DNA from 3 places in the Fictibacillus sp. B-59209 genome. Region 1 is predicted to be linked to each of the others. Evidence: riboswitches for the same ligand, from Rfam matches in the RefSeq annotation. Region 1 holds a riboswitch; each other region holds the start of a gene.
What was found. Region 1 has a riboswitch for lysine ahead of P4361_RS22645 (amino acid permease). Riboswitches for the same ligand answer to the same signal wherever they lie in the genome.

Region 1 (11,000 bases):
GATCTCAAAGCCGATGTATCTTTCGATGGCTCTAAGATACTTTCCTTCATAAGGCAATGCAAACGTAATGGCTCTTCCTTTTTTGCCGGCCCGGCCAGTTCTTCCTGTACGGTGGACATAGCTCTCTTTTTCCATAGGAACGTCATAGTTGATAACGAGGGTTACATTATCAATATCAATTCCTCTCGCAGCCACATCCGTGGCGACAAGATAACGGAAATTCCCGATCTTGAACCCGTCCATCACCGCGAATCGATCTTCTTGTTCCAATCCTCCATGAAGCTTTTCAACAGAATACTGAGAGGCTTCGAGCTCTGCAAACACGGTATCGACGTGCTCTTTCGTATTGCAGAAAATGATGCAGCTGTCCGGGTTTTCAACGACCGTCACGTCTTTCAGAAGAGCAAGCTTCACCTCTTCCTGAACGTTGATTAAAGAATGCTTGATCGTATCTGTCGTCATCCCGGCAGAAGCTATTTCGATTTTTGCTGGATCCTTCATATATTGATGGCAGAGATTTTCAATATCTTTTGGCAATGTTGCAGAAAAGACCATGGTTACTCTGTTTGAAGGAAGCTGTTTAATAATCTTTTTGACTTCATCAATAAAGCCCATGTTCAGCATTTCATCTGCTTCATCAATGATCAGGTACTTGATTTGGTCTAAGACGAGGGTTTCACGCTCGATATGGTCCATGACGCGTCCCGGTGTACCGACGACAACATGCGTTTTTTGTTTCAATTCTTCTTTTTGTTTCGCAAAAGGCTCTTTACCATATACAGCAACAGCTTTAATCCGCTTGAACCTTCCAATGTTGGTAAGGTCTTCACGAACTTGAACAGCGAGCTCGCGCGTGGGAGTAAGGATCAATGCTTGTGGCCGTTTTTCTTCCCATTCCAGCATTTCGCATACCGGAATACCAAAGGCTGCTGTTTTTCCGCTGCCTGTTTGGGATTTTACGACGAGATCTTGCTTTTCCAGAGCTAATGGTATGACTTCAGTCTGAACCTCAGTCGGAGTTTCATATTTCAACACTGTAAGTGCTCGTTTTATTTCATCGCTTATACGATAATCGTTAAAACTTCTATTATTCATGTAGGAACCTCGATTTTTTATATTATCCAGATTCAGCATAACCTGAATAGTGTTCATTATACTTGAAATGATGGACAATCGGGTTTAATTTTAAACGATTGTTTAAAGGAACCTTTCCGTATGATCGTAGGTGATAGGTAAACAATGATATAATGAGGGAATTAATTCAAAAGTGAAAATGCTGGCAATAAAAAACAGTTGAAGGAACGACAGCGCTGTTTTATAATAACTTTTAGCGTTAACTAACTTGATATTAAAAAATCCTCATCAATCCGATGAGGTAGAGGTCGCGGCTTTTATAAGTAGGACGTACGAGATGCAGAGGACATCATAGACTCCGTGTGAAAGGAAAAGCTGCCGAAATTTGTGCTTAACTCTGGAAGTATGAATTGGGGCTGTATTCGAACAGGAACAGCACTGTCACACCCACGAATAACCGGTGGGTGGGATGCGCTATCTTACGGAAGGCATGATGCGGATTAATAATAATCGTCGCCCAATGCTTGGCGGCTTTTTTTATTTCCCACTCCTTCCTAAAACGAAAAGGAGTTTTTTTATGCGAAACACAGCACGGAATCCATCACAACCGCAGTCGCCAAACGCGGACAATGAATTAAAGCGGGGACTGAAATCCCGCCATTTAACGATGATCTCTCTTGGGGGAACGATCGGAACAGGATTATTTTTAGCAAGCGGAGGATCCATTCATACTGCAGGGCCAGGCGGCGTTCTGTTTTCATATGTAGCGATTGGAATCATGGTGTTCTTCTTAATGACAAGCCTCGCAGAAATGGCGTCTTACATGCCGGTTGCGGGTTCATTCAGCACGTATGCTTCAAAATTTGTGGATCCATCACTAGGATTCGCGCTCGGCTGGAACTATTGGTACAACTGGGCAATCACCATTGCAGCTGAACTTGCTGCCGTAACATTAATCATGAAATTTTGGTTTCCAGATACACCTTCATTTATCTGGAGTGCACTGTTCCTAGGCATTATGTTCTTATTAAATTATTTATCGGTAAAAGGGTTTGGTGAAGCAGAATATTGGTTCTCTCTGATCAAAGTCATTACGGTCATCATCTTCTTGATCTTAGGAACACTTATGATCTTCGGCATTTTAGGCGGAGATCCGATCGGATTTAAGAACTTTACGATCGCTGACGCACCGTTCCACGGCGGATTCTTTACGACGCTTGGCGTATTTATGGCTGCAGGTTTCTCCTTCCAGGGAACAGAACTGTTAGGGGTTGCGGCAGGAGAAACAGAAGATCCGAAAAGGAACATCCCGAAAGCGATCAAAAGTGTGTTCTGGCGTATCCTTTTGTTCTATGTTCTGGCAATCTTGGTCATTTCTTTAATCATTCCTTACACAGACAGCCGATTGGCAAGCAGCGATATTACTGTAAGTCCTTTTACACTTGTCTTTGATAAAGCAGGAATTGCGTTTGCGGCTTCCGTTATGAACGCGATCATCTTAACAGCAGTATTATCTGCCGGTAACTCCGGTATGTATGCATCGACCCGTATGCTTTGGGATATGGCACGAGACGGAAAGGCACCTAAGTTTCTGGCGAAGCTGGATTCCCGCGGTGTACCGGTTCCAGCCCTAATTGTAACAGCCGCTGTAGGAGCTGTAGCTTTCTTTGCTTCACTGTTCGGTGACGGCGTCATCTACACTTGGCTGCTGAATGCCTCCGGGATGTCCGGTTTTATCGCCTGGCTCGGAATTGCGATCAGCCATTACCGATTCAGAAGAGCGTATGTGGCACAGGGGCGGAATTTAAAAGAACTGCCTTACTTGGCAAAATGGTTCCCAATCGGTCCGATCTTTGCTTTCGCTCTCTGTTTTGTCGTTATCCTCGGTCAAAACTATTCTGCCTTTACAGGCGGAAGCATCGATTGGAAAGGAGCCCTTGTTTCTTACATTGGGATTCCGATCTTCCTGGCTGTTTGGTTAGGCTATAAATTCAAACACAAAACAAAAGTCGTACCGCTTAAAGAGTGTGATTTTGAATAAGAAATAAGAGAAGCAGGAGCCTTTCGGGGTTCCTGCTTTTTTAGTGAAAAAGGTATCGTCTTCTAAACGCAGAACATATAAATTAACACTTACGTCAAGTGAAGGGGAATGGCAGCGAAAATAGAGAACGCAGGAGCATATAGGGGTTCCGAGTGTAACCTGTAGCGAATCAAAGAGGCCAAGCTCAATATTGAGCAGGGTCTCTTTATTGTTAGAAGTTGTTACCAAATGGAAGTTGTTTTACTAATTAGTAAAACAACTCTCTAAGCACATTCGGAAAATGGTAAACAGGGTTATGCATGTACCCACGTGTTTTTACATTTCTTTTGCGCTCTGATTTGAAAAGATTTTTGTTCCCGTGGTAAAGAGAGATATACCATATTTTCACCATCTGGTAGAACTCGCGATATTCACGGTTGGACAGTGAAAGATCTTGCGGAAATCCGATGTCATAAAGCCGTTCCATAAAGAAGTTTTCGGCAATCTTATCGGTTTCCTCGGAGATCTTCCCGCGCTTCACATCAAAACCTTTATGCTGCAACTGACGCTCGAATCCATTCAGTGTATTTCCTCTGCAGAGCAGCACGGCTTCATCTTTTGGAACATTTAACTGGGTGAGAAGAGACATAATGTACTCTTCCTTAGAGGTTTTTAATGATGTTTCAGAGGGGAGCGGGACATAGACAGCCGCTTGTTCTCCGGTTTCCATTCTTCTGGCTGCGAACACTTCTCCTAATATGGGGCATCCATTTCCTGCATCATCTACTTCAATCATTTAAAAGATTCTCCTATTGTATATTCTTATAGAACATTAACTCTCAGCTTCAATTTCATCAGCAAAGGCATTCATCTCGCTTTGAATGTGGTCGGCCAGGTCTGCATTGGTGTAGATATCTATTCCAGGCTCACCAGGACTGTCGATGAAAGCAACAATGATGAAAGCCGTCCTTTTGTTTGGCTGTTTTCGTAACCTTTGTTGCTCTTAGGGGTAGTTGATTTCCGTTTCAGGATGCTCGATTTCCGCGCGTCTCACCCGTCGCTTAAGTCTCGCTCCTTGCACTCCAACCAACTTGTCAAAGAAGCTCTTTACAAAAATGACTAAAAGCAACAATCTTTTAAAAAGGCTGTTTTCGTAACCATTGTTGCTCTTGAGAGTGGTTGATTTCCGTTCCAGGATGCTCGCTTTCCGCGGGGCGTGCGCTGAGCCTCCTCGGCGCAGGCGCCTGCGTAGTCTCACCTGTCACGCTTTCCCCGCAGGAGTCTCGCACCTTGCACTCCAATCAACTCGTCAATGAAGGCTTAAAAAATGTTCCCAAAGCAATAATCTTTTAGAAAAGAGCCTTTAAAAAAGAGCCTAGAGGAATCCGAGCTCTTTATTACTGTTTGATATGGTTTTCTAATTCAGCGACTTTCTGCTCAAGCTGCTTTACTCTTTTAGTGGCATTTATTGCGTAAACAAATCCCATGAGGCCAAAGACAAATCCGATGAACGCGTAGGTTTGCATAATAGATCCTCCAATCGTCAGTTGATCTCCGACTGAATGCTTCGATCAAATCCAAGATACCTTGTACCCTGAAAGCTGAGTTCCCCGGTATCTCCTTCTACCAGCATACCATATTCATCGCCTTTAACTTTAAGCTCTATTCTTTCTCCGTCATTCAGCTGGAATGTTACATAGTAATGGTTATAGGCACGGGTTTCTCCGCCGCCTTGGATATCGGTTCGTTTCGTAATCACCTTGGCTTTTTTGTTTGATACGGGTGAGTTATTGTTATGACTCCATTGAGCGGCACCTTTTACAATGGAAATAACAATGGTTGAAATAACGATAATCGCAATAATACCAATAAAAATAGGAACAAAATTAGACATGAAATCCCCTGCTGGATCGTCGAACATCTTACATCCTCCTGATGTATTTTTTCCTTATTTTAACATTTTAGAGTTTGTATTTGAAATACTTCTTTAAAATTTTGGTTTTATATGAAACTTTTTGTTATCCTTTTCGTATAGGTAAGAGTTGAGATCTAAGATTACTAAATGGAGGAAGGAATAGAGAATGTTAAAGAAGATTATTGCGGCTACCTTGGTTATGACGTTTGTATTGATGCCTGTGAAAGATATTGTTTTCCATGATCAGTCACAAACGGTAAGTGCGAAAGGCTATCGTTCGGGGGTAAAATCCTTTAACTCTGGTGGTAAAAGCAGCAACAACTCATTTTTTCAAAATAAGAGCCAAAACAAGCAAAAAAGCTTTTTCAACAAAAATAATAGCTATTCTGCGAAAGCTAAAAAGGGCGGATTCATGAAAGGTCTGATCTATGGCGGAATCGCTGGTATGCTTTTCGGTGGACTGTTAGGAAACCTTGGCGCTTTTGGTTCATTCCTTGGGTTAATGATTAACATTATCGCTGTTCTTATCATCATTTCCCTCATTTCGAGAATCTTTGCGAACTTAAGAAACAGCCGCAAACCAAAGGATGACCGATGGAACAGATAATGGTATCAGAGCAGGACATTATTAATGCTCTATGCTTGTTCCTCGCTCATAAAAAAGAAGTTGCGCCAGAAGACGTTCAAGTAGAACTGCTGTATGATGACGATTACGGTTTCTCGGCGGAAGCCTATGTGGGCGGCAGAAAACAAGTAATGATTGAAGCCAACCTGATAGAGGCACTCCGGTTTTGGCTGGATACACAAATGAATATCGATCCGATTTCAGCTGGCCTGGAATTGGTCCTGGATGACGAAGAAGGCATTGTGGCTTACGTTAGAACCAGATAAAACAAAAACACCAATCTTTTAGGGATTGGTGTTTTTTGCGTTTTGCAGGAAGGAGTCAGGCATGACAACTGCTGTGACTTGTCCTTTTACGCAGAGAGTTTCACCGGCAAACACTTCAGTATGTACCTTCCATTTCTTCGGATGAACTTCTTCCAGCGTTCCGATAGCTTTCAATGCTAAGCCATGCGGGGTAGGCTTCATAAAATCAACCTTCAGCGAGGCGGTTACAAATCGCGGTGGTTCTGCTCCGTCACCTGGTTCATGGCCATTTTTCCGGTGAAGGGCGAGAGCAGCTGAACCGGTTCCGTGGCAATCAATCAGCGAGGCAATTACTCCGCCATATACAAACCCCGGTACAGCCGTATGCTCGGGCTGAGGTGTGTAGATTGTTTCGGTCTTTTCTCCATTCCATCTTGTCTTGAAATGGTGGCCATCTTCATTCAGCTTTCCACATCCATAACACCATGAATAATCGTCAGGATACACGTCCTGAACGGCCTTTTGTTCTGCCATTTTTATTCACTCCATTCTTTTCTGCTCATTTGTTTCTTTCCACAGGTTAAGGTGATATTCCTTGTTTCCCTTTTTTAAAAAGACATAGTTTATTTGAAAGTACCTTGTGGATGGAAGACAAATCATTTGTATACTTTAGTTAAGAATAAACAGTGAGGTGAAGAGATGGTGAAGGAACGAAAAGTAGTCGTATATATTGCAGCCAGTCTTGATGGATTTATCGCTAAGAAGGATGACGATATCAGCTTCCTGTCGATGGTGGAACAGCCTGATGAGGACTATGGATACAGAGAATTTGTGAAGACGGTCGATACAGTGATCATGGGGAGAAAAACGTATGATAAAGTGTTAACCTTTGGGATTGATTTTCCTCATAAGGAGAGAAAGTGCTATGTGCTCTCAAGAAGCAAGAAGGATACGGATGAAAATGTGGAGTTTTACAACGGAAACCTTAATGAACTGATTCAAACCCTGAAAAAAGAAGAAGGAAAGAACATCTTTATTGATGGCGGGGCAGGGGCGATTAAAGAGTTAAAAGAACAAAATCTTATTGATGAGTACGTGATTTCGATCATTCCTGTTTTGTTGGGGAAAGGAATTCGGTTGTTTGCAGAAACGGAGAATGAAAGCAGACTTCAGTTTGTAGAGAGCAAGACGTTCGATACAGGACTGGTTCAGCTGCATTATCGGACTGTTATAGATTAATAATACTAAGGTTGCTTCGGCAGCCTTAGTTATTTTTTTGAATATTCCTTTACAAGAATATTCGATTCGGGTTATATTAGATGTGAAAGGAGAAACGATAGATGATCGCGAACATCAATGCCACATTATCTGCACTTGCCGAGCCTAAGCGCTTACAAATGATTGAGCTATTGCGTGAAGGTCCTCTCACTGTAGGGGAAATTGCTGAACGGCTTGGGCTTCTCCAACCACAAACTTCCAAACACCTCAGAGTTTTAAATCAAGCTGGATTTGTCGAGGTTCATGCTATTGCTAATAGGCGGATCTACAAGCTGTCTCAGCAGCCTTTCAAGGATTTGAATAAATGGCTAGTATCCTTCCAGAACGTTTGGGAGGGAAGATTTGATCGTTTGGATGATTATTTACTTAAAATGCAAGAAAAAACGGATGAACCTTAAGGAGGAATTGAAATGTCTGTAAACCATGGAACAAACCCTTTAAAAACAGCCGTTGAGGGCCAGGTACTTATTATGGAGAGAACATTCAACGCTCCTAGAACTCTCGTATATCAAGCATTTTCGCAGCCCGAGCACTTGTCAAAATGGTGGGGGCCCAAAGGATGGGAAACTGAAATTCGCCAGTTTGACTTTCAGGCTGGTGGCGTATGGTTTTATTGCATGAAGTGTATGGATAAGAATCAAGGAGACTTTTATGGCCAGGAGTCGTGCGGCAAAGCCGTGTTTCAGGAGATTCTTGCACCTGAGAAGATTGTTTACAAAGATTACTTTACTGATGGAGAAGGAAATGAGATGGAAGGCATGCCCGAAATGCTGGTGACCCTCGAATTTGCGGAGTATGAAGGCGCAACAAAAGTCATTATACGTACACAATTTGCTACGGAAGAAACCCTTCAGCAAGTCAAGGATATGGGCGTCGTTGAAGGATTCTCCTCACAAATGGAACGTCTGGATGATCTTTTGGAGCAGCTGCAATAAGAGATTGATAAACAGTAAGGGGCTGTCCAGAAAGTCGAAAATTGACCTTCAGGCAGCCCCTTTTTGGCTTGAAAAATCTTCAATAAAAAGTTAATTGAAGTGGAAGGTGCGAGACTCCAGCGGGACGAGCGTGACAGATGAGACCATTTAGACGCTTGCGCCGAGGGGCTCATCGCACGCCCCGCGGAAAGCGAGCATCCTGAAACGGAGATCAACTGCTCCCAAGAACAACAAAGGTTACGAAAACAGCCTTTTTGTTTTAGAATGTAATGAGAAGACATAGACAGGAGCACCGAGAATGAAAGAACAGGAATATGACGCCTTGCTTTACATAGAAACCGTGGGGGATCAAAAGGGATTTAATTCGTCCGCCCACTACCACCGTTATGAACCGACACCTTATGCAGCATTGGAGGATTTGGTTCAGCAATATGAACTGAAAAGCACTGACCGGCTCGTTGATTTTGGATGCGGGAAAGGACGGGTCAGCTTTTACATCCATCATTTTCAAAAGGCAATGGTTACGGGAGTCGAGATGAATGAAGGCTTTTATCAAGAGGCTATGGAAAACAAGGAACGATACGTGGAACAGCATACAAAGAGCAAGGATGATATTCACTTTCATTGCGGGCTGGCGCAGGAGTATCCCATCCATCCGGAAGACAACCGTTTCTATTTCTTCAATCCGTTTTCCATGCCGATTTTTATGAAGGTCATCCATAATATTCTTTTATCAGTGGAAGCCTCATCAAGAGAAGTGGAGCTGATCCTGTATTATGCCACTGAAGAGTACACATATTTTTTAGAATATCAGACGGCTTTTGAATTGAAAGAGGAAGTAAGGCTGAAGGATCTTTATGAAAAGAATCCTTATGAGAAGTTTTTGATTTATAATCTGAACATATAAAAACAGGACCTGCCTCAATGAGCACGTCCTGTTATCTTTTATTCTGCAATACGCTCAATCGGTTTGTCGGACGGAAACTGGGTGATGTTTTCGTATTCACCCGGCCGCAAGACGCTTTGGTCACCTTTCATCAAATAGGTGTAGGCAAACATGGAGATAAATAAACCAAACGTCCATGCGTTATCCCATAGAAAACGAAGCCCAGGAACAATCAAGCCGAGCACGGGTATGGCGACTCCAATAATCAGTGCGTACACACCGTTTTTATTGTAGCCGGAAGTGTAGTTGTACCGGCCGTTCAGTTCATACAATTCTTTCAGGGCCATCTGTCTGCGGCGGACGAGCCAATAGTCGGCAATCGCGATGCCGTCGATCGGGCCAAGCAATGCTCCGTACGTTCCGAGCCAGCCGAAGATATAGTTTCCGAAGTTGGACATGATGAACCAAGGCTGCATGAGGATAGCGAAAACGCCGGTGATGAGTGCGCCGATGCCGAATGTGATGCGTTTAGGATAGAGATTTTCAATTGCACGGGCGGGAGCAACGATATTCGCACCGACATTGATGGTAAGGGATGCCATGGCGATAATAATGGTTCCTAAGAAGATAATGAATGGAGGGAATTTTGCAAGCAGCTGAACAGGATCCCAAATCGCTGAACCGAAAATAACAACCGTGGCTGATGTAACGGCGATTCCAATAAATGAGAAAATGCTCATGGTGAGAGGAAGAGAGAAGCTTTGTGCGATCATTTGTGATTTCTGGCTTTTGGCGTAGCGGCAAAAGTCAGGGATATTCAAGGCAAGGGTGGCCCAAAAGGCAATGACCCCTGTTAATGTAGGGAAGAACACTTTTAAGAACTCACCGGTCGTCGTGAACTTAGATGGTGTGGATAAAATCGGTCCCCAGCCGCCTGCATGAGTGAACGCCCAAATCATAAGAATAATAGCTGAGACTCCAACAACAGGCGCAGCGATCAAGCTTAAAATTTTTATTGCTTCAGGACCTTTGTAAGCCACCCCGACGTTCAACGCCCAGAATAAAGCAAAGATGATGGCGGTATGTCCGGTCAGGTTTTTCCAGGCTGGGAATGAGGCGGATAATAAGACATCGATGGCGGTTGTCCCAATCCATGTATTGATTCCGAACCATCCGGCAGCTACAAAAGCACGGGCTAGGGACGGGATGTGAGCTCCCTTGGATCCAAACCACAACCGTGCAAACACGGGATAAGGTATGCCGAATTTTGTTCCGGCATGGGAGTTTAATAGAATGGGAATGAGGACAATCACATTGCCCAGAAAGATCGTTCCGATGGCTTGCCACCAGTTCATGCCGAGAGAGATCATCCCGCTCGCCATCGTGTAGGCTGGTATACACAAGCACATTCCGATCCATAACGTCGCAAAGTTCAAGCCGCTCCAGGAATGCTCCTTTTCTGTCGTAGGCCTCAGATCATCGTTCCATAGTTCACTGTCACTTAAACTTCTAGTTACATCTTCGGACAAGGTTACGATACCATTTTGTTCAATTTGCGTTTTCATCAAAGATACCTCCCTTTTCTGGCAACTCAAATTAACGGTACAAAAGACGTGACGTTTCAAGCGACCCTCCTCACCTCTCGTTATTTTGAAACTCAAACTTTTAAAAAATTCGCCATATGAACAATAAAAACCTTCTTCCCAAAAATTAAAGGGGTATTACCCTCAGAAGAGAATAGTATCAAGGAAGTTTCTTTAAGAGAGAGGGAAAGTGAAATTGAGCGAAACATTTACAAATGCATTTAAACAGGCAGACTATCACGTCAGCGGCCACGGTTCGAGAAATCTTCAAGTATTAAAAGATGCCCTGGAAAGCTATGACGGCGGGATGGAAAGTGATATGTACGGAAGCGGGAAGGTCATTAAAGACTTTCAGGAGAAGATGGCAGAGGTGCTGGGAAAAGAGGATGCGGTGTTTTTTCCGAGCGGAACGATGGCCCAGCAGATTGCCCTTCGGATC
Region 2 (10,455 bases), on a different contig from region 1:
ATGTTGCTTTCGTTGTTTTTAGCCACTCATCATCATTACGGTCCGGGAAGTCTGGTTTGTAGTGCGCTCCACGGCTTTCGTCACGGTTTAGAGCACCAAGTGTGATAACGCGTCCCAGCTGAAGCATGTGCCATAGCTGGCGGGTAAAGGAAGCCCCTTGGTTACTCCATTTAGACGTATCGTTAATGTTGATCTTCTTGTAACGCTCCATAAGCTCAAGGATCTTATCATCCGTTTGTTTTAACTTGTTGTTATAACGGACAACCGTTACATTATCCGTCATCCACTCACCGAGCTCTTTATGAAGGACGTAAGCATTTTCGTTTCCGTCCATGCTCATGATATTGTCGTATTTTTCTTGTTCTTTGCGAACTTGATGTTCAAATACAGTGGATGCAACATCATCAGAAGACTTCTCAAGTCCGCTGACATATGCCGCTGCTGCAGGGCCAGCTTGCATTCCGCCGAAGATTGCAGATAGAAGGGAATTCGCACCCAAACGGTTTGCACCATGATATTGGTACTCACATTCACCCGCAGCAAAAAGACCAGGAATGTTGGTCATCTGATTAAAGTCAACCCACATGCCGCCCATTGAATAGTGGACTGCAGGGAAGATTTTCATCGGAACTTTTCGAGGGTCATCACCCATGAACTTTTCATAGATTTCTATAATTCCGCCAAGCTTGATATCAAGCTCTTTCGGATCTTTATGTGAAAGGTCAAGATAAACCATGTTTTCGCCGTTGATTCCAAGTTTTTCGTCAACACACACATGGAAAATCTCACGTGTTGCGATATCACGAGGCACAAGGTTACCGTAAGCCGGATATTTTTCTTCAAGGAAGTACCAAGGTTTACCGTCTTTATACGTCCATACACGGCCGCCTTCTCCACGTGCTGATTCACTCATTAAACGAAGTTTGTCATCTCCAGGAATCGCTGTCGGATGAATTTGAATAAACTCGCCGTTTGCGTAATCAACACCTTGCTGATAAAGAGATGCTGCTGCTGCCCCGGTATTGATGACAGAGTTCGTAGATTTACCGAAAATGATTCCAGGTCCTCCAGTAGCCATAATAACAGCATCCGCTGCAAAGCTGTGGATTTCCATAGATTTTAAGTTTTGGGCTGTGATTCCTCGGCAAACGCCTTCATCATCCACAATAGCAGATAGGAATTCCCAGTTTTCATACTTTGTAACAAGACCTGCAACTTCATGGCGTCTTACTTGCTCATCCAGCGCATACAAAAGCTGCTGTCCTGTAGTTGCACCGGCAAATGCGGTACGGTGATGCTGTGTGCCCCCGAAACGGCGGAAGTCCAGCAATCCTTCTGGAGTACGGTTGAACATAACTCCCATACGGTCCATAAGGTGGATGATTCCTGGAGCCGCTTCACACATCGCTTTAACCGGACTCTGGTTCGCAAGGAAGTCTCCTCCATAAATAGAATCGTCAAAATGCACATAAGGAGAGTCGCCTTCTCCTTTTGTATTTACAGCACCGTTAATTCCGCCCTGCGCACAAACAGAGTGAGAGCGCTTAACAGGAACTAGTGAAAACAAGTCAACGTTCATGCCGGCTTCTGCTGCTTTAATGGTAGCCATTAGCCCTGCAAGACCTCCACCGACGATAATAATATTTCCTTTACTCAAGATGGTTCACCCCTTCTTAAATGAATGCAAAAATAGTTCGAACGCTAACGAATGCAAGTGCTAGGAAAACTGCCATCGTTACGTAAGTTGAAACTCTCTGTGATCGAGGCGAAACCGTAAGACCCCAGCTGACAAAAAATGACCATAATCCGTTCGCAAAATGAAAGACTGCGGATAATACCCCAACCAAATAAAAGGCCACCATAAATGGTGAGCTTAAGATGTCTGACATCATCGAAAAGTTAACTTCTGCTCCAAATGCTGCTGCAATACGAGTTTCCCAAACATGCCAGGAAACAAAAATTAGCGTAATTACGCCAGTTACACGCTGTAAGAGGAACATCCAGTTACGGAAATATCCATAACGGCTTGCGTTGTTTTTAGCCGTGAAGGTAATATAAAGTCCGTAAATCGCATGGAAATAAAGAGGAATAAAAATTATAACCGCTTCCAGAACATAACGGAAAGGTAAATGTCCCATAAAATTCGCTGCATTATTAAATGATTCTGCCCCTCTTGTTGCAAAGTTGTTCACAACAAGATGCTGGAGCAGGAATAAGCCAACCGGGATTACGCCCAGTAAAGAATGTAGTCTTCTCGTGTTAAAATTGCGACTTCCTGCCATACAATTTGCCCCTTTCTAAGTTCCCTCTGTCTTTTTCTGAAACCATTGGTTTCTATCCATTCCGTTTAAGCGTTTCCTCTCCGCTTGCAGTAAATAAGATGAACATTAAAGCGTTAACTAATAACATGTTTCATTTTACTCCCATCGTTTGACACCGTCAAGAAACCGGTAACATAAAAAGTTCAAAAATCTGTTGATTTCCCTAACTTTTTTCAAGGCAGACCCTCACTTAAATTTCGACAAATGTGTGACTTTTTATAGAGAAATTATTTTATTCAAGCTATAATGGAACAAGTAGAAAGCGGGGAGATCTAAATGGAACAACATGAGGACATCCAACACAACGAAGAAGAAACAACCGAGAAGGACAGTAAGCCTGCTGCAGGAGTTTCTGTATTCGCATATGAGCTGCTGAAAAACATTCTGATCCCGGATCTGCTGGGAAAAGAAGAACGGAACATCCTATATTGGGCAGGAAGAAACCTGGCAAGGAAATTCCCATTGGGTTCCACTGAAGAAATTGTTCATTTTTTCTCGGAAGCCGGCTGGGGCAATCTGATCATCGCTGAAATGAATAAGAACGAGATGGTACTCGAACTGTCTTCCTCTCTTATCAACAAACGATTCGATTTGCAGGATAATCCTACATTCGGTCTCGAGGCTGGATTTATCGCAGAACAAATCCAAAATCAAAGAAAATGTGTTACAGAAACCTATGAAACTTTGAAACGAAAGAACAAAATCCAATTTACCGTCCAATGGGACCGTAAAGACGAAACCGCAGGCTCACAAGGAGCCTGAAAATAGAAAGAGAATACTCTTTTCTCTCAAAAAACCGGCATATGCCGGTTTTTTTTGCGTTGACAATACAAAACAGCTGGCATAATGTTAACCTATACATAAAATTAGTTAACATTAAGGAGGCATCACCTATGAATTGGATGGAACTTGGAAAAGAAGTGATCGAAGGTAAAGAACTGAACGAGACAGAAGCCTTATCCATATTGGAATCAGACGATGACGAGCTGCTTAGCCTGCTGCAAGGTGCGTTTATGATCAGGAAGCATTATTTCGGAAAAAAGGTGAAACTGAATAAGATCATTAATACAAAGTCAGGCCTGTGCCCTGAGGATTGCGGATATTGTTCACAGTCTTCAGTTTCCACAGCGCCGATCGAAAAATATGCGATGATGGATAAAGACACGATTGTTGAAGGTGCGGAAAGGGCATATAAACAAAACGTGAGAACCTATTGTATCGTCGCAAGCGGAAGAGGACCTCTGAACCGGGACTTGAACACCGTCATTGAAGCTGTAAAAGAGATTAAATCCAATTATAATATGAAAATATGCGCATGCCTCGGCATTTTAAATGATAAGCAGGCACAGTCCCTTAAAGAGGCGGGCGTCGAAAGATATAACCATAATATCAACACATCCTCAGACCACCACAGCCAAATAACAAACTCTCATACATACGAAGACAGAGTGGCTACTCTGGAAAAAGTAAAAACAGCAGGAATCTCCCCATGTTCAGGCGTTATCGTAGGAATGGGCGAAAGCCGGCACGACATCATTAAGATGGCAGAAGCGCTAAGAGAGATCAATGCAGATTCTATCCCTGTTAATTTTTTGCATGCTATACCAGGTACTCCTCTCGAGCATCTTGACGAGCTGAACCCCCGTTATTGTTTAAAAGTGCTCGCCTTGTTCCGTTATATTAATCCAACGAAAGAGATTCGGATCTCAGGCGGCAGAGAGGTAAATCTCCGCAGCCTTCAGCCGCTGGGCCTTTATGCTGCAAATTCTATTTTCGTGGGCGACTATCTGACCACCGACGGACAGGAAACAAATGCTGACAACCAAATCCTTGAGGACCTTGGATTTGAGATCGACTTCTTAAACGAACCTGTACAGGTTTAATCCTGCAGCGAATTTTTTCCATTTATAAAAAAATCCGGGCAGCTTCGCCCGGATTTTTCTTATTATAACTGCTGAACCGGCTGCCTTGCGTCCAGTTCAAAGACGTCGTGCAGCGTTTCAATCGCTTTAATCATATCCTGCTGATCAACGACCGTAGAAACTTTAATCTCTGATGTGCTGACCATTTTAATCATAATATCCTGCTCAGAAAGAGCCTTAAACATCTGTGCAGCTACTCCTGGATTAGAAATCATTCCTGAACCAACAATAGATACTTTAGCCAATCCATCTTCATGCTGGATGGAACCAAACTGAAGCAAACTCTTATATCTTTCTAGAAGCTCAATTGTTTCATCTAAGATCGCTGTTTCAATGGAGAACGATATGTTTGTTCTTTCCTGCTTGTTTACACTCTGAATAATAATATCTACATTAACACCATTCTCTGCCAACAAGGAAAAAACAGAAGACAGTGTGTTTAAGCCATTCGGCAGGTCTTCAATCGTAATTTTTGTTACGTTTCCTTCAAAAGCCAATCCTCTCACTACTAAATTATTCTCCATTGTTGCTTCCTCCTCCACTAGTGTTCCGTTTTCTTTCTCTGTGCTCGAACGAACTTCAAGTCTTACTCCGAAATTCTTTGCGAATTCTACAGCTCTCGGATGCAGCACACCCGCTCCGAGATTCGCCATTTCAAGCATTTCATCATAGGAGATGGAAGGCAGCTTTCTGGCATGTTTCACCACCCGCGGGTCTGTTGTAAATACACCAGTAACGTCTGTGTAGATTTCGCATTTATCGGCACGAAGAGCAGCTGCCAGAGCAACGGCCGTCGTATCTGATCCTCCCCGTCCCAGTGTTGCAATATTATCCGAAGAGGTTAATCCTTGAAAACCGGCAACTACTGCAATCTTCCCGTCTGCAAGCATTTGCTGGATTCTTTTTGTATCGATATTTAAGATGCGCGCGTTGCCGTGAACATCTTCTGTTTCAACTCCAGCCTGCCAGCCAGTCAGAGACTCGGCTTCGTACCCGGCATCCTGAAGGGCCATCGCAAGCAGTGAAATCGTGATCTGTTCTCCTGTCGTCAAAAGCATATCCATTTCACGTTTGGAAGGCCTTGCTGTTATTTCACCTGCCAGCCTCACAAGATCATCCGTTGTTTTTCCCATTGCTGAGACAACCGCTACTACTTGATTCCCCTCGTTTGCCGCTTGAATGATCCGACTTGCCGCGTTTCTGATTTTATCCGGTGTGCCGACACTTGTACCTCCGAATTTTTGAATGATTAAAGCCACAATGTCCATCCTTTCTCATCAATGAAATCGAATTTATTGCCTTCCTGCAAAAGGCACCCAGATATGGCCAGCCTGTCTCGGCTTCCACTACGCAACAAACTGAAATGCAAAAATAAATATAAAAAAGCAGCAATAAGGAAAAGACCTTATTGCTGCTTGGTATATGCAACAGTAAGCCAGCTTGTTTTCCCCTCTTGTGAGATAGTCCTCCACACACCCTCCGGGCAAGAATGTGTGACAGCTCTGCATTTATTCAATGCAGGTCCAGCCGTAAGAAACAGGAGTTTCTTAAAGCTTCGGCAAAAATCCCCTTTCAGCTACCATCATAAGAGCTCCTTCTCTTCAGATAGCTTACTATTGGTTTTTGCTCCTCTACCATCACTTCAAAACTGAAGTATGGCGCTCTATTAAAATTTGTTTTAAGTTTAGCAAAGGACTTCTGAAAAATCAATACCTTTATAAAGGTTCATTTTGAAGAGCCTGAATAATTTCTTCTGCAACACTTAATGGAATGCCTGCCGCATGAAAATCCTCAAGAGTGGCTTCTCTCATTTTCTTGATGGAACCGAATTTTTTCAGCAAAAGTTTTTTCCTTTTTTCACCGACTCCAGGAATGTTATCGAGACTTGATTGAAACATGCCTTTCGCACGCACTTGACGATGAAATGAGATAGCAAACCTGTGGACTTCATCCTGTATACGCTGCAGCAGATAAAATTCCTGGCTGTTTCTGAGCAGCGGTATAATTTCAGGTGGATTTCCCATCAAGAGCTGGGATGTACGGTGCTTATCATCCTTAGCAAGTCCTCCGACCGGGATATCAAGGTTCAGCTCGTTTTCAAGAACATCCTGCGCAGCAGCGATCTGTCCTTTCCCTCCATCAATAATAATCAAATCCGGCAGCTGCCCATTCTCTTTTAAGATGCGGGAGTAACGCCTGCGGACTACTTCCTTCATGGAGGCGTAGTCATCAGGGCCTGTCACCGTTTTAATTTTATATTTCCGGTATTCTTTTTTGTTCGGTTTACCGTCTTCAAATACAATCATCGCAGATACTGGATTTGTCCCATGAATGTTGGAATTATCAAATGCTTCAATCCGGTATGGAGCTGGAATGTTTAATTGCAGCCCCAGATTTTCAACCGCTTTTACCGTACGTTCCTCATCACGCTCGATCAGTGCAAATTTTTCGTGCAGAGCGAGCTGTGCATTCTTCGTTGCAAGTTCAACAAACTCTTTCTTTTGCCCGCGTTTCGGCTGTATCACTTTCACGCCGAGAAGATCCTTGACCAATTCGCCGTCCGCCTCAGGAGGCAGCAAAAGTTCCCGCGGGAGAATATGATTTTTTTGAAGATAAAATTGTCCAATAAACGATAAAAAGTCTTCGATGGCATCTCCATAGAAAGGAAAGAGGGAAACATCACGTTCAATAAGCTTTCCTTGGCGGATAAAGAAGACTTGGACGCACATCCAGCCTTTATCGTAATGAAAACCAAAAACGTCCTTATCCACCATGTCAGCGGTCATCATTTTCTGTTTCTGCATGACCGCATCAATATGCTGGATCTGATCCCTCAGTTCTTTCGCCCGTTCAAAATTAAGGTCTTCCGAAGCGGCCAGCATTTTCTCGGTCAATTCCTCCTTCACTTCAGGAAAGCCTCCGTTCAGAAACTTAACGATTTCATCGACCATCTTCTTGTTCTGTTCTTCGGTAATATCATAAACACATGGGCCGAGGCATTGGCCGATATGGTAATATAGGCAAACTTTGTTAGGCATATGATCACATTTGCGCAACGGATACAGCCGGTCCAGCAGTTTTTTCGTTTCTTGTGCGGCAAAGGCATTAACGAACGGACCAAAGTATTTGCCCTTGTCTTTTCTAATCTTTCTGGTGTACAAGAGCCGGGGCTGCTGTTCAGCAGTAATCTTTAAATACGGATACGTTTTATCATCTTTCAGCATGACATTAAATTTAGGGTCATGTTTTTTGATCAGGTTCATTTCAAGAAGGAGAGCTTCTAGCTCTGAGGAGGTGATGATGTATTCAAAATCGGAAATATTTGCGACTAAACGCTGTGTTTTCCCATCGTGTGAACCGGTAAAATAAGATCTTACACGGTTTTTTAATACTTTTGCTTTCCCCACATAGATGACTTTTCCGAATTGGTCTCTCATTAAGTAACATCCGGGCTGATCCGGAAGTACAGCCAGCTTCTCTCTAATGGTGTCCACGTTGTCTCTCCCCTCCTTTTTCTATGTAACATCATAGCATGATATCCTTATTTTTGGCAGTTAAAATACAAAATATGAAACGGTTGTTTTATTCCCGGCAAGCGCAGAAACCCTTACCAAGCAACACGCTGTGTGGGGGAACCTTGTATACGAAAATCCAGTCCCAAACTTTAATACAAAAAAAGGCCAGCCATTAGAGGCCAGCCTTAATTATGTTCGTTATTATTTGTGTTTGTTTAAAAGCTCGCCAAGCGCTTCTTTCGGCTGAAAACCTACGACTTGGTCAACAACTTCGCCGTCTTTGAAAACGATCAATGTAGGGATGCTCATTACTCCGTATTTTCCGGCTACTTCTTGGTTTTCATCTACGTCAAGTTTAACTACTTTTAAGTCTTCATTTTCACTTGCTAGTTCTTCTAGAACCGGCGCGATCATTTTACAAGGTCCGCACCAAGGTGCCCAAAAATCAGCAAGTACTAGACCTTCACTAGTTTCTTGACTGAACGTTTGATCAGTTGCATTTACGATTGCCATATTAAAATTGCCTCCTTAGTTTCATCGTGTAAAAAGAGTATATCATCAAACCTAATTTACATCTATTTGTTTGCTCAAGATTTATCGTTCCCAACTTGCACTTTAATCAAACCAAATAATTAACCGTGTGGCTGCTTCAAGTGCACATCACAATTAAAGAGGGAACATGCCCACTGCCGCTCCACATGATGTAATATACTCACTGACGTATTAACGAGTGAAACATCATACTCATCGCTTGCCAGCAGGCCTTTTAGCATGGTGCCGATGAAAGCGCCGTGGCTGACCACGATGATTTTTTTGCCCTGTTGATGCTGTGTCAGCTCTTCAAGAAATTCGTTTCCTCTTTTTAATACCTGTTCTTTTTTCTCTTTTCCATGTTCCAGGGTACTCCATTCAGCTCCCCACCGTTTTATACGGGCCTGCTCATCCGTACCTTCCAGCCTGCCAAAGTTAACCTCCTGGATTCGCTTGTCGGTATGAATCGGAAACCCGAGTACCTCTCCGATGATTGAGCCTGTTTCACGGGCACGTGCCAGCTGGCTAGTAAAGACCATATCCCAATGTTCTTTCCCGAACCTTTTGGCTAATGCCGCAGCCTGTGCACGCCCTTCTACATTTAATGGAATATCCATGATGCCCTGAATTCTTCTCTCAGCGTTCCAATCGGTTACGCCATGCCTTACAAAAGCAATTGTTGTCACCAGCGTCCACTCATTTCTTTCGTATTTTTCATCATTCATGATGGACTTATTGTATAAAAAGAGGCCGGCTTTGTCAGCCAGCCCAGCCAAATCTTTTATGATTTAACTAAAACATTCTTAAATTCTTCCGTAAGCAACGGGACAACTTCGAACAGATCTCCTACGATGCCGTAGTCTGCAACAGAAAAGATGCTTGCTTCCGGATCTTTGTTGATCGCAACAATAACTTTGGAATTGGACATACCCGCTAAATGCTGGATCGCTCCGGAAATTCCGCAGGCAATGTAAAGGTCAGGTGTAACAACTTTTCCTGTTTGTCCGATTTGAAGAGAGTAGTCACAATAATCGGCATCACACGCACCGCGGGATGCACCGACTGCAGCGCCAAGCACATCAGCCAATTCTTGAAGCGGTTTGAATCCATCCTCGGATTTCACACCGCGTCCTCCGGCAACGATAATTTTTGCTTCAGATAAATCAACGCCTGTAGAAGCTTTGCGGACAACATCTTTAACAATGGTGCGCAGATCCTTCACATCAACCGCTAGAGAAGACACATCTCCAGAACGGCTTTCGTCTTTTTCAAGCGGAGCAATATTGTTCGGACGGATGGTTACAAATACAAGACCGTCCGTAATTACTTTTTTCTCGAACGCTTTCCCGGAGTAGATTGGACGAGTAAAAACAACATTGTCTCCTGCTTGTTCAAGAGAGGTTACGTCTGAAATCAAACCCGATTGAAGGCGTGCAGCAAGTCTTGGTGAAAGATCCTTACCAAGGGCTGTGTGGCCTAATACCAATCCGTCAGGCTTCTCCTGGCCGATGACTTGAAGCAATGCCTGAACATATCCGTCTGTAGAATACGTTGATAGCAGGCTGTGCTCAGCAAGAATGACTCGGTCTGCTCCATAATGGACTAAAGACTGTCCCGCTTCATTTAAACCTTCGCCGCAAAGCACGGCAACCACTTCACCGCCAGAGGAAATTTCCTTAGCGGCACCAATGGCCTCGTAGGATACATTTCTTAATTCACCGTCACGGACTTCCGCAAGTACAAGAACTTTTTTAGACATGTAGCATTCCTCCTTATATCACTTTTGCTTCTGAGCGTAGTAATGAAACTAATTCTTTCACTTGGTCGTTGACTTCTCCGCTTAAAATTTTTCCAGCTTCTTTTTTAGGCGGCAAGAATACTTCAACGGTCTTTGTTTTTGCTTCAACATCTTCTTCATCGATATCTAGATCATCGATTTCGAGTGTTTCAAGAGGCTTTTTCTTTGCTTTCATGATCCCTGGCAACGATGGATAGCGAGGTTCGTTCAAACCTTGCTGAGCTGTGACGAGCAAAGGAAGCTTCGTTTCAATTTTCTCAACGTCTCCTTCCACATCACGCTCAATCGCTACGTCCGTTCCATTGATTTCAATTTTCGTAATGGTTGTGACTTGCGGGATTCCCAATAGTTCAGCCAAACGCGGCCCG
Region 3 (11,000 bases), on a different contig from region 1:
ATAAGAACAGCCATAAAAAGCTGCCGCCTGCGAGCATGACAAAAATTATGACGATGATTTTAATCATGGAAGCACTGGATTCCGGTAAAATTAAACTTACTGATCCCGTCCGGGTAAGTGAGTATGCCGCGTCAATGGGAGGCTCTCAAATTTTCCTTGAGCCGGGCGAAGAGATGACCGTTCATGACATGATGAAAGGAATCGCCATTGGCAGTGCAAATGATGCTTCTGTCGCGATGGCTGAGAAAATCGGAGAATCCGAGTCTTCTTTCGTAGACATGATGAACAAAAAAGCAAAACAGCTGAGACTCAAAGAGACATTCTTTAAAAATGTGACGGGACTGCCTGCAGCCGGCCACTATTCTTCTGCTCACGATATGGCAATCATGGGCAAGGAACTTTTGAAGCATGAAGAGATTACGAAATATACCGGCCTTTACGAAGAATACCTTCGCCAAAATACATCGAAAAAATTCTGGCTCGTGAACACGAACAGGCTTGTAAAGTTTTATCCAGGGACAGACGGTTTGAAAACCGGATTTACCCAGGAGGCCAAGTATTGCCTTACAGCTACAGCTAAAAAGCATGATATGCGTGTCATCGCTGTTGTGATGGGTGCACCGAATCCGAAGGAACGGAACAAGCAGATCACCGAAATGTTTGATTATGCCTTCTCTCAGTATGCAACTAAGAAATTGTATGATCGCCATCAAATTGTGAAGCAGGTTAAAATCCAGAAGGGGAACAAGCAGAGGCTGGCGGTTGTTACTTCTGAAAGTATTTCTGTCCTTTCCAAGCGCGGTGAAAAAGAAAACAAAGTGAATCCAAAGATCACAGTTACTCCTGATCTGAAGATGCCGATCAAAAAAGGCCAGCAGGTAGGGACACTCAGTATTGTTAAAGGTGGAAAAACGATCACCAAAAGCCCGCTGCTTGCATCTGAGAATGTGAAGAGCGCTTCTTGGTGGAGTTTATTTAAACGTACGATTGGCCATATGGCAAAATCGTCTTAATTGCATGATTTGACTAATATGGACGAATCCGCACTAGTTTTGTAATAGTGGAGGATTTCGTCCTTTTTTTATCGAAACATTTTCGTATCAAGAAAAAGGAGGAGAGAAAGTTGAGTCTTAACATCGGGCTGGAAATTAAGCATACCGTTTTATGTATACGCCTTGAAGGGGAACTGGACCATCATACCGCTGATGAACTGAGGTCAAAGGTTGATGATATTTTAAAGAGCAAAAAGATTGAACATATCATGCTGAACCTTGAAGGTTTGGCTTTCATGGACAGTTCTGGCCTCGGCGTTATCCTTGGCAGGTATAAACAGATCAAGAACAATCACGGTGAGATGGTGGTATGCGCGATCTCTCCGGCAGTTAAACGTCTATTCGACATGTCTGGCCTCTTTAAGATTATCAGGCTGGAAGAAAATGAAGAATATGCCCTACAAACACTGGGGGTGGCTTAACATGAGAAACGAAATGAAAATCCAGTTTTCGGCGCTGAGCCAGAATGAATCGTTCGCGAGGGTTACAGTTGCTGCTTTTATTGCCCAGCTGGATCCGACAGTGGATGAATTGACAGAGATTAAGACGGTCGTCTCTGAAGCGGTAACCAATGCTATTATTCATGGCTATGAGAATCGTGCGGATGGAATCGTATACATTGAAGTCACTATTGATGAAGATTCGGTTAAGCTGACAATCAGAGATAAGGGGATAGGAATCCAGGATCTCGACGAGGCGAGACAGCCGCTGTTCACTTCAAAACCGGAGCTTGAACGGTCTGGAATGGGCTTTACGATCATGGAGAATTTTATGGATGAGGTGGAAGTGATCTCAGAACCTTCCTATGGCACCACGATTCACTTGACTAAATTCCTGGCAAAAAATAAAGCGGTTATCAATTAAGGGGTATGCCTTATGGATGTCGAGGTTAAAGGCGGTAAGAATGAATCGTACTTTAAGGATGAGGAAATCAAGTTATTGATCAAACGAAGCCAGGAAGGCGACCAAACTGCCCGTGATTTGATCGTGGAGAAGAACATGCGCCTTGTCTGGTCAGTCGTACAGCGTTTTATCAACAGGGGATACGAACCGGACGATCTTTTTCAAATCGGCAGCATCGGCCTCCTAAAGTCGGTGGATAAGTTCGACCTGAGTTATGACGTACGCTTTTCTACGTATGCCGTTCCGATGATCATCGGAGAGATCCAGCGGTTCATCCGGGATGATGGTACAGTAAAGGTCAGCAGATCGCTGAAAGAAATGGGGAACAAAGTAAGGAAAGCGAAGGATGAATTGTCAAAAGGTCTTGGCAGAACACCTACTGTCAATGAAGTCGCTGAAAAGCTGGAGATCACCGTTGAGGAAGTCGTGCTTGCACAGGAAGCTGTACGTGCACCGACGTCGATCCACGAGACCGTCTATGAAAACGACGGAGATCCTATCACACTTCTTGACCAAATCGCAGATACAGCTGATAACAAGTGGTTTGACAAAATCACCTTGCAGGAGGCCATCGAATCTCTAGATGAAAGGGAGCGGGTTATCGTTTATCTCCGCTACTACAAAGACCAGACACAATCGGAAGTGGCTGAGCGCCTTGGCATCTCACAGGTCCAAGTCTCTCGCCTTGAAAAGAAAATATTAGCTCAGATGAAAAGCCAGATGGATTAACCAGTCCATTTGGCTTTTTTATTTTGCAAAGATTTTGCATAGATGGAATGTCAAGCTCGGCGCTTTTGTTTTCCTCATTGGCAATTGATGGATAATCCAGGTTTGAAGAATGAGACAACTTTACCAAATACATACTAAAAACGAATGTCGAAGAAAACAGGAGGCACAACCATGGAGGAATCTACTGTTTACATACGTATGAGACAAAAGGTTCAGGTTGTTCTTCAGCAGCCCATTACACTTGGAACGGCCGCACAGATTGTCGCATCACCGGCAGCTGCCAAAAAGCTGCAGGACCTGATTGTTCATCAAGTAAAACCGGCAGATAAGCATCTGGTTGTTCTTGATGTTATGAAGGTCGTGAAACAGATCCAGGATGTTCTGCCAAATTGTGATATCCAAACGGTAGGCCCAGCCCAAACGATACTTGAAATACAATTTAAAAAGAAGAAAATGGCACCTGTATATTTTGTTCTTGTTTGGCTGCTCCTATTTATCGGTTCAGCCCTTGCCATTATGAATTTTCACGAGGATGTAAGCATGCAGGTGGTCCATCAGAAGATCTATTTTATGATTACCGGAAGCTATAACAATCAGCCTCTTCTTCTGCAGATTCCCTATTCATTTGGGCTTGGGCTCGGAATGGTCTTATTTTTTAACCATGTGTTCAAGAAGAGGCTGAACGAAGAACCGAGTCCTCTGGAAGTTGAAATGTTTAAATACCAGCAGGATCTGGATCAGTATGTCGTTATTCATGAGAACAAAGAGACCGAGAAGAAGATCCATGGAGATTAAGAGTGTTTTCCTTGCTTTTATCGGTTTAGGCGGTGGTATTGCTGTAGGATCGGGATTTGTTGCTTTTTTAACGGTTCTTGGGATTATTCCCCGGCTGATGCAGCTCAGTAAAACGTACTGTTTTATACGGGCTTATGAGTGGAGTGTTGTGTTAGGGGCAGTGATCGGGGGATGGCTGAACTTGAGAAATGCCTCCATCCATTCCTCGCCGCTGCTTCTCATTCCGATCGGGATCTTTTGCGGTGTATTTATCGGAATGCTTGCCGCGGCCTTAACCGAAGTGCTGAACGTACTCCCGATCCTGGCAAAAAGAATCGGGTTCGGAGAAAAACTTCTCGTGATACTAATGGCGATCGTATTAGGAAAAGTGTTGGGATCTTTGTTTCATTGGATGGTATACGTAAATCAATAAGACAGGAGAAATGAACATGTCCAGTAAAGAACAGCAGCAGGCTTATGCCGAAAAAATCAAACCCTTGCAGCCGAAACCACCTTATTTCATTAACTGCTTGAAGGCATTTTTGGTGGGTGGATTCATCTGCATTATAGGTGAAGCCCTTCAGAAGTTTTATATGACCTATTTCAACTTTAATGAACAGACAGCAGGCAATCCAACTGCAGCTACACTGATCCTCATCGCGGCTTTGCTGACAGGCATCGGGGTGTATGACAAGATCGGACAGTTCGGCGGCGCAGGATCAGCTGTGCCGGTTACAGGGTTCGCCAACGCTATAACGAGCGCCGCCCTTGAACACAAGAGTGAAGGGATCGTATTAGGAATTGCTACCAACTTATTCAAACTTGCAGGTGCAGTTATTGTTTTCGGAGCTGTATCAGCCTATATCTTCGGAATGATCAGGTATGCGTTTAAAACACTAATGTAAAGGAACGATGGATATGAAACTGCTCGGAAGGCAAACGTGGAAATTTGGAGAACAGGTTTTTTTAAATTCAACAGGAACGGCGGTAGGCCCAATGGAAAGTGAAGGCCCGCTCGGAGCGATGTTTGATGTAAAGTACAACGAACTTCATTGTAATGAAAAGAACTGGGAACTCGCAGAGCGCCGTTTGATGGAAGATTCAATCACGAGCTGTCTGAACAAGGCAAAATTGTCAAACGAGGATATTAATTTTTTCCTTGCTGGCGATCTGCTCAATCAGGTTGTAACAGCAAACTATGTGGCAAGAGCTAATGAAATTCCTTTCCTTGGTGTCTTCGGAGCCTGTTCCACTTCGATGGAATCTCTTGCAGTCGGTGCTGCCCTGGTGGATGGGGGCTACGCCAATCGGGTAGTGGCAGCCGTAAGTTCACATAACGCTACAGCTGAACGCCAATTCCGGTACCCGACTGAATATGGCGGACAGAAGCCGGATACGGCAACGTTCACGGTGACAGGAGCGGGGGCTGCTCTCGTCAGCAGAGAACCATCATCCATAAAAATAACCGCAGCCACGATTGGAAAAGTAAAAGACTTTGGGATCAAGGATCCTTTTGACATGGGTTCAGCCATGGCTCCTGCAGCGGCAGACACGATCGCAGCTCACTTAAAAGAGACCGGAAACGATCCTGATTATTATGATCTGATCGTAACAGGGGACCTTTCAGCAGTCGGTTCACCGATCGTTAAGATGCTCTTAAGTGAGCAAGGTGTAGATATCTCAAAAAATCACAGAGATTGCGGTCTGATGATGTACCGTCCTGATCAGGAAGTGTTTGCCGGCGGAAGCGGCTGTGCCTGCTCTGCAGTCGTAACATACGGCCACCTTGTAAAAGAACTCCAATCAGGTAATTTGAACCGGATTTTAGTCGTAGCCACTGGGGCACTCCTGAATCCGACGATGATGCAGCAGAAAGAATCCATTCCAACGATTGCTCACGGAGTAGTTCTTGAAAGTACAAAGGAGGTGCTTAAGTAATGGAGTATTTATGGGCATTTTTAGTCGGAGGCGCCATATGTGTAGTCGGCCAGCTCATGATGGATGTGTTTAAATTAACTCCTGCACACGTCACCACCTCCTTTGTTGTCGTTGGAGCAGCGTTGGATGCGTTTGGAATTTATGATAATCTTATTAAATTTGCAGGTGCAGGAGCTACTGTTCCGATCACGAGCTTTGGGCATAACCTGCTGCATGGTGCGATGGCATCAGCAGACGATCATGGGTTTATTGGAATAGCCATGGGAATCTTTGAACTGACTTCAGCCGGTATCTCATCTGCCATTCTATTCGGTTTTCTGGTCGCATTAATATTTAAGCCTAAGGGGTGAAAACATTGGGAAAGAAGCGTGTCATCCTCATTACAGACGGAGATTTATATGCTTTGCGAGCAGTAGAGCATGTAGCCAGAAAAATAGGAGGACGCTGTATTTCCCAGTCCTGGGGGAACCCTTCGAAAATAAGCGGGCACCAGCTTGTAAGAATGATCATGCAGACGCCCCACGATCCCGTCCTCGTCATGTTCGATGATTGCGGATTCCGCGGCGAAGGCCCGGGAGAACTCGCAATGAGAATTGTGTGCAGCCAACCGGACATCGAGGTGCTCGGCGCAATAGCCGTCGCATCCAAAACCCATCATTCGGAATGGACTAAAGTTCATTTTTCCATCGACCGGTATGGGAGCTTTACAGAATACGGGATTGACAAGAGCGGTGTTCCCGATTTTGAGACAGGCAGGATCAACGGAGATACCGTCTATATACTTGATGAATTGAACCTCCCGATCGTCATCGGTATCGGTGATATCGGAAAGATGGCCGGCCATGACGCAGTGGAAAAAGGAGCCCCGATTACAAGTATGGCGGTTGAAACCATTTTAGAAAGGAGCGGTTATAATGCAGGGATCGAAAGAAAGGAAAAAGACACTAATCAGTAAAAAAATCCAAGAGAACGAACAGCAGCTGAAATCACGGCTGGGCATCGGAATCAGCTTTGATGTGGGTGTCAGGAAACTGCATCTATTAAAAAAAGAAGTTCAGATCTATTATTGCACTGGACTATGTGACAGCCTTTTTATCATTGAGATCATGAGAGAGCTCATGGACATGGACCATGGGCATCGGGCTCCCTCCAATGTAAAAGAAATTCTTCATGAACATCTGTCTCACCAGCAGGTGGAACTGACCGACAATTTGGAGATTGCTATTGACCGCATGCTCTCTGGATTGATTGCCGTCTTTCTTGAAGGGGAAGACCAAGCTTTCATCGTGGATGTCCGTAGCTATCCGGGCAGGCAGCCGGAAGAACCGGACACTGAAAAGGTAGTCCGTGGCTCCCGTGATGGATATACGGAAAATATAATTGTCAATACTGCTCTTACCCGCAGGCGGATCAGGGATGAACGGCTCCGCCACGAAATAATGCAGGTCGGTAAACGATCCAAAACAGACATCTGTATCTGCTATATTGATGACATTGCCGATCCCGGGCTCGTCAAGCTTGTCAAAAAAGAATTGCAGAGCATTGACATCGACGGTATTCCAATGGCCGATAAAACGATCGAAGAATTTCTCGTAAAGCAAGGCTGGGATCCTTTTCCGCTCGTCCGTTATACCGAGCGGCCGGATGTCGCTGCACAGCATCTCATGGAGGGGCATGTTCTGATTATTACGGATACAAGCCCATCGGTCATCATTACCCCGACTACTTATTTCCACCATATTCAGCATGCTGAAGAGTTCAGGCAGACCCCGATGGTAGGAGCTTTTATCCGATGGGTCCGTTTCGCAGGGATTATCGCTTCACTTTTACTTGTGCCTCTCTGGTACCTCTATGCCACTCAGGAAAACCTGCTTCCTCCTAATATTGATTTTATCGGTCCGAACAAGACGACGCATATTCCTTTATTTCTGCAGATCCTCTTTGCTGAGATCGGGATAGAAATATTGAGGGTAGCGGCCATCCATACCCCCAGTCCGCTGTCGACGGCGATGGGTTTGATCGCTGCCGTATTGATCGGACAGATCGCGATCGATGTCGGACTGTTTGTTCCTGAAGTTATTCTCTATGTTTCTATAGCGGCGATCGGCAGTTTCTCGACCCCAAGCTATGAGCTGAGTATAGCCAATAAGATGCTCCGCCTCCTGCTGCTGATCTTAACTGCCATTTTCCATGTGCCGGGATTTGTAGGTGGGGCCACCTTAATAATGCTTTATCTGTGCTCGATGAAAAACTTGAATACCCCTTACTTATGGCCATTCATACCGTTTAACGCAAAAGCCTTCCTGCAGATTGTCATCCGGCTCGCTGTGCCGCTCTCAAAGATCCGGCCAAGCATCGTCCATCCGCAGAACAGCAAAAAACAGCCGACTTCCTAAGAAGTATTGCCGAAAGAAAAAATTTGTGATAAATTTGTTCATAACAATTGGATATGCCTCATTTATATATAATGGGGTAGAGGCGCAAAGCGGATCAGTAGGATGATGGAGTGAATGGACATGAAGAAATCATTTTAAAGGCCAATTTGCCGAAGTGTGAAGATGGTCCATACATCCTCATGCTGGGTCGCTGCCGAACAGACAGCGGACTGTCACTGCATCATGCAGTGGAGAACTATTCCGGCAAATGGGGGTACGGTGTAAGACAGCTAATGTACCTTAATACATTAGCTGTCTTTGTTTTTCGTCGGAACAGAATCTCTAATGGAAAAGCAGAGGGGAGATTTTTTCATGTATTTACATGGTACTAGTTCAATCAATGATGACAATCACTTAACAATCGGCGGGGTTGACACCGTTCAGCTGGCGCGTGAATATGGTACACCGCTTTATATTTATGATGTAGAGCTGATCCGAAAGCGTGCGAGGTCGTTCAAGAAAGCGTTTGAGGAACAAGGGATCAAAGCACAAGTGGCTTATGCAAGCAAAGCGTTCTCATGTTTGGCGCAAGTCCAGCTGATGGACGAGGAGGGAATGAGCCTGGATGTTGTATCAGGCGGCGAGCTGTATACCGCTCTTTCAGCTGGTTTTCCGGCGGATCGTATTCATTTTCATGGAAACAACAAAAGTTACCAGGAACTTCAATATGCTCTTCAATCGGAGATCGGATGTTTTGTTGTCGATAACTTTCATGAACTCCGCATGCTCGAAAGCCTTTGCAATCAGCTGAACAAGAAAACATCCATCTTGCTGAGGATCACTCCGGGTATTGAAGCTCATACACACGAGTACATCCTGACTGGGCAGGAGGATTCCAAGTTCGGTTTTGACCTTCAGAACGGCCAGGCAGAACAGGCGGTTCTAGAGTCGCTTGAATCACACCGTCTTAACCTCTTGGGCGTTCATTTCCATATCGGTTCACAAATCTTTGAGACCACGGGATTTGTTCTGGCGATTCAAAAGCTTTACGAATATCTCGGTAAATGGGACAAAGAATTTTCTTTCTTTCCTGAAGTCCTGAACCTCGGAGGCGGATTCGGCATCCGCTATACAGAAGAAGATGAACCGCTCGAACCGAAAGAATACATTGACGCGATGATCCAGGAGATCACCAGGTTATCTACTAGCGCCTCTGTTGCTGTTCCGGAAATTTGGATTGAACCCGGGCGTTCACTGGTAGGAGATGCAGGAACGACCATCTACTCGATCGGCTCTCAAAAAGATATACCTTCTGTCCGTCACTATGTGGCTGTCGACGGGGGCATGAGCGATAACATTCGTCCTGCTCTATATCAAGCCCAGTATGAAGCCGCGCTTGCAAACCGTGCTGGTGAAAAAGGAACGAAAAAAGTTTCAATCGCCGGGAAATGCTGTGAATCAGGGGATATGCTGATCTGGGACATCATGCTCCCGGAGACGAAGAGCGGAGACTTGCTCGCTGTCTTCTGCACGGGTGCTTATGGCTATTCCATGTCCAACAACTATAACCGCATACCCCGGCCGGCGGTCGTTTTTGCTGAAAAAGGGGAAGCTCGCCTCGTTGTGAAAAGAGAGTCTTACGAAGATCTTTTACGCCTGGATCTTCCTTTAAAGAACGGCGTGTTTGCCGGCAATTAAGATGAGCTTGCTGACCTCGCTGGACTCTGGGCTAAAAAAAGCATAAAATAATGAAGTATGTTGAATTCAGGAGGTTATATCTATGAAAAAAGGTTCTATCGAATTTGAAAACGGTGAAAAAATTTCCATCGAGCTTTTTCCGGAAGAAGCACCGGGAACAGTAGCCAACTTTGAAAAATTAGCGAACGAAGGTTTCTACAATGGGGTAACATTCCATCGTGTAATTCCTGGTTTCGTAGCACAAGGCGGAGACCCGACAGGAACAGGTGCAGGCGGCCCTGGCTATACGATCAAATGCGAAACAGCCGGAAACCCTCACAAACACGTGGCTGGTTCTCTTTCAATGGCACATGCCGGCAAAGACACAGGCGGAAGCCAGTTCTTTATCGTTCATGAGCCGCAGCCGCATTTAAACGGCGTTCATACTGTTTTCGGACAAGTTACCGAAGGCATGGACACGGTTCTAAGAATCAAACAAGGCGATGTAATGAAAGAAGTTAAAGTTTGGGAAGAATAAGAATAGTGAAAACCCCCGGTTTCCCGGGGGTTTTTTTGTGGGATTTTCTTGTTGGAAAAGGTTTTAAGTGCGCCGCCCGGCTTCAGCTCTTCTTTTTCATCCGCAGCTGCTTTTGCGCTTCACGTTCTAAAATAACATCACTCCGGTCACGCAGTTTATGCTTGTGCATGATCGTTTCATCCGCCATATTGCTTTCATTGCCCCAAACCGAGCCTTGTTTTTCAATGCAGCGGCAGCACTGGTCCATGAGTGCTTCATCTGCAACAGGAAGATTCAGGTCTGTAAATGGCTTTCGGCATTCGATCTCATCCAATCTTATCATGAGCCTTTCCAGCAGTTCTGTGCCATCAAGTCCGAGCCTCGTGAGATCCTCTTTATGTGCGGACAGTTTACCGATTGCGCTCTTCATCATTCTGAGTGCTCCAATGTCATTGCCTCTGCGCTGATGGTAGAGTGAGACCGCGACCTGGATCAATCCGACCCAGACGCCGTTTTGCTGACCTTCGCTTTTCCAATGCTCTTCAAGTACTTCATGGCATTCGAAAAAGTCCCTCGATCCGTGGAAGTAGGCAAGGTATTCAATGTATGCTTCTGGGTACATCAATGGCCTCCTGGTTTGCTTTTTACAGTCTATCTTACTAAAAATTTTAAGATGCAAAAAGGAACTGTGTTTAAAATATGGTATAATTCCGGTACAATATTGAATTTGGAAACAGGGGTTACTACTATGAAGTATAGCGTGAAAGTCGATGCATTTGAAGGTCCTCTCGATCTGCTCCTGCATCTGATCACTTCGTACGAGATCGATATATACGATATACCCGTTGCTGCGATTACAGAGCAATATATGAACTATATACATACGATGCAGGAATTAAAATTGGATGTGGCCAGTGAATACCTGGTCATGGCGGCAACGCTTCTCGCCATCAAGAGCAAGATGCTGCTCCCAAAACAGGACGTACAGGATCTTGATCAGCAGATGGAGATTGAGATGGATGAAGATCCCCGGGA

Region 2: it holds a riboswitch for lysine, as region 1 does, so the genes downstream of both, P4361_RS12230 (aspartate kinase) here and P4361_RS22645 (amino acid permease) in region 1, are expected to answer to the same signal.
Region 3: it holds a riboswitch for lysine, as region 1 does, so the genes downstream of both, lysA (diaminopimelate decarboxylase) here and P4361_RS22645 (amino acid permease) in region 1, are expected to answer to the same signal.

What each region holds. Positions count from the first base shown of each region.
Region 1 is NZ_JARMMC010000043.1:30,184-41,183, reverse strand. Features, by position in the region: gene P4361_RS22650 (DEAD/DEAH box helicase) at 1-1,095, opposite strand, end outside; lysine riboswitch at 1,369-1,559, shown strand; gene P4361_RS22645 (amino acid permease) at 1,652-3,115, shown strand; gene P4361_RS22640 (hypothetical protein) at 3,363-3,890, opposite strand; gene P4361_RS22635 (hypothetical protein) at 4,492-4,620, opposite strand; gene P4361_RS22630 (DUF2500 domain-containing protein) at 4,638-5,015, opposite strand; gene P4361_RS22625 (hypothetical protein) at 5,176-5,616, shown strand; gene P4361_RS22620 (YxcD family protein) at 5,604-5,900, shown strand; gene P4361_RS22615 (PaaI family thioesterase) at 5,919-6,413, opposite strand; gene P4361_RS22610 (dihydrofolate reductase family protein) at 6,579-7,118, shown strand; gene P4361_RS22605 (metalloregulator ArsR/SmtB family transcription factor) at 7,220-7,555, shown strand; gene P4361_RS22600 (SRPBCC domain-containing protein) at 7,568-8,092, shown strand; gene P4361_RS22595 (class I SAM-dependent methyltransferase) at 8,391-8,999, shown strand; gene P4361_RS22590 (NCS1 family nucleobase:cation symporter-1) at 9,038-10,543, opposite strand; gene P4361_RS22585 (threonine aldolase family protein) at 10,752-11,000, shown strand, end outside.
Region 2 is NZ_JARMMC010000016.1:85,545-95,999, forward strand. Features, by position in the region: gene sdhA (succinate dehydrogenase flavoprotein subunit) at 1-1,657, opposite strand, end outside; gene P4361_RS12215 (succinate dehydrogenase cytochrome b558 subunit) at 1,674-2,282, opposite strand; gene P4361_RS12220 (YslB family protein) at 2,598-3,083, shown strand; gene bioB (biotin synthase BioB) at 3,215-4,204, shown strand; gene P4361_RS12230 (aspartate kinase) at 4,267-5,502, opposite strand; lysine riboswitch at 5,697-5,885, opposite strand; gene uvrC (excinuclease ABC subunit UvrC) at 5,959-7,737, opposite strand; gene trxA (thioredoxin) at 7,960-8,271, opposite strand; gene P4361_RS12245 (histidine phosphatase family protein) at 8,391-9,014, opposite strand; gene P4361_RS12250 (electron transfer flavoprotein subunit alpha/FixB family protein) at 9,071-10,048, opposite strand; gene P4361_RS12255 (electron transfer flavoprotein subunit beta/FixA family protein) at 10,062-10,455, opposite strand, start outside.
Region 3 is NZ_JARMMC010000014.1:301,299-312,298, forward strand. Features, by position in the region: gene P4361_RS10660 (D-alanyl-D-alanine carboxypeptidase family protein) at 1-1,013, shown strand, start outside; gene spoIIAA (anti-sigma F factor antagonist) at 1,124-1,474, shown strand; gene spoIIAB (anti-sigma F factor) at 1,476-1,916, shown strand; gene sigF (RNA polymerase sporulation sigma factor SigF) at 1,929-2,684, shown strand; gene P4361_RS10680 (stage V sporulation protein AA) at 2,856-3,479, shown strand; gene P4361_RS10685 (stage V sporulation protein AB) at 3,469-3,891, shown strand; gene spoVAC (stage V sporulation protein AC) at 3,908-4,363, shown strand; gene spoVAD (stage V sporulation protein AD) at 4,377-5,396, shown strand; gene spoVAE (stage V sporulation protein AE) at 5,396-5,746, shown strand; gene P4361_RS10705 (stage V sporulation protein AE) at 5,752-6,351, shown strand; gene P4361_RS10710 (spore germination protein) at 6,311-7,792, shown strand; lysine riboswitch at 7,862-8,038, shown strand; gene lysA (diaminopimelate decarboxylase) at 8,144-9,469, shown strand; gene P4361_RS10720 (peptidylprolyl isomerase) at 9,552-9,986, shown strand; gene P4361_RS10725 (DUF309 domain-containing protein) at 10,069-10,587, opposite strand; gene P4361_RS10730 (segregation/condensation protein A) at 10,714-11,000, shown strand, end outside.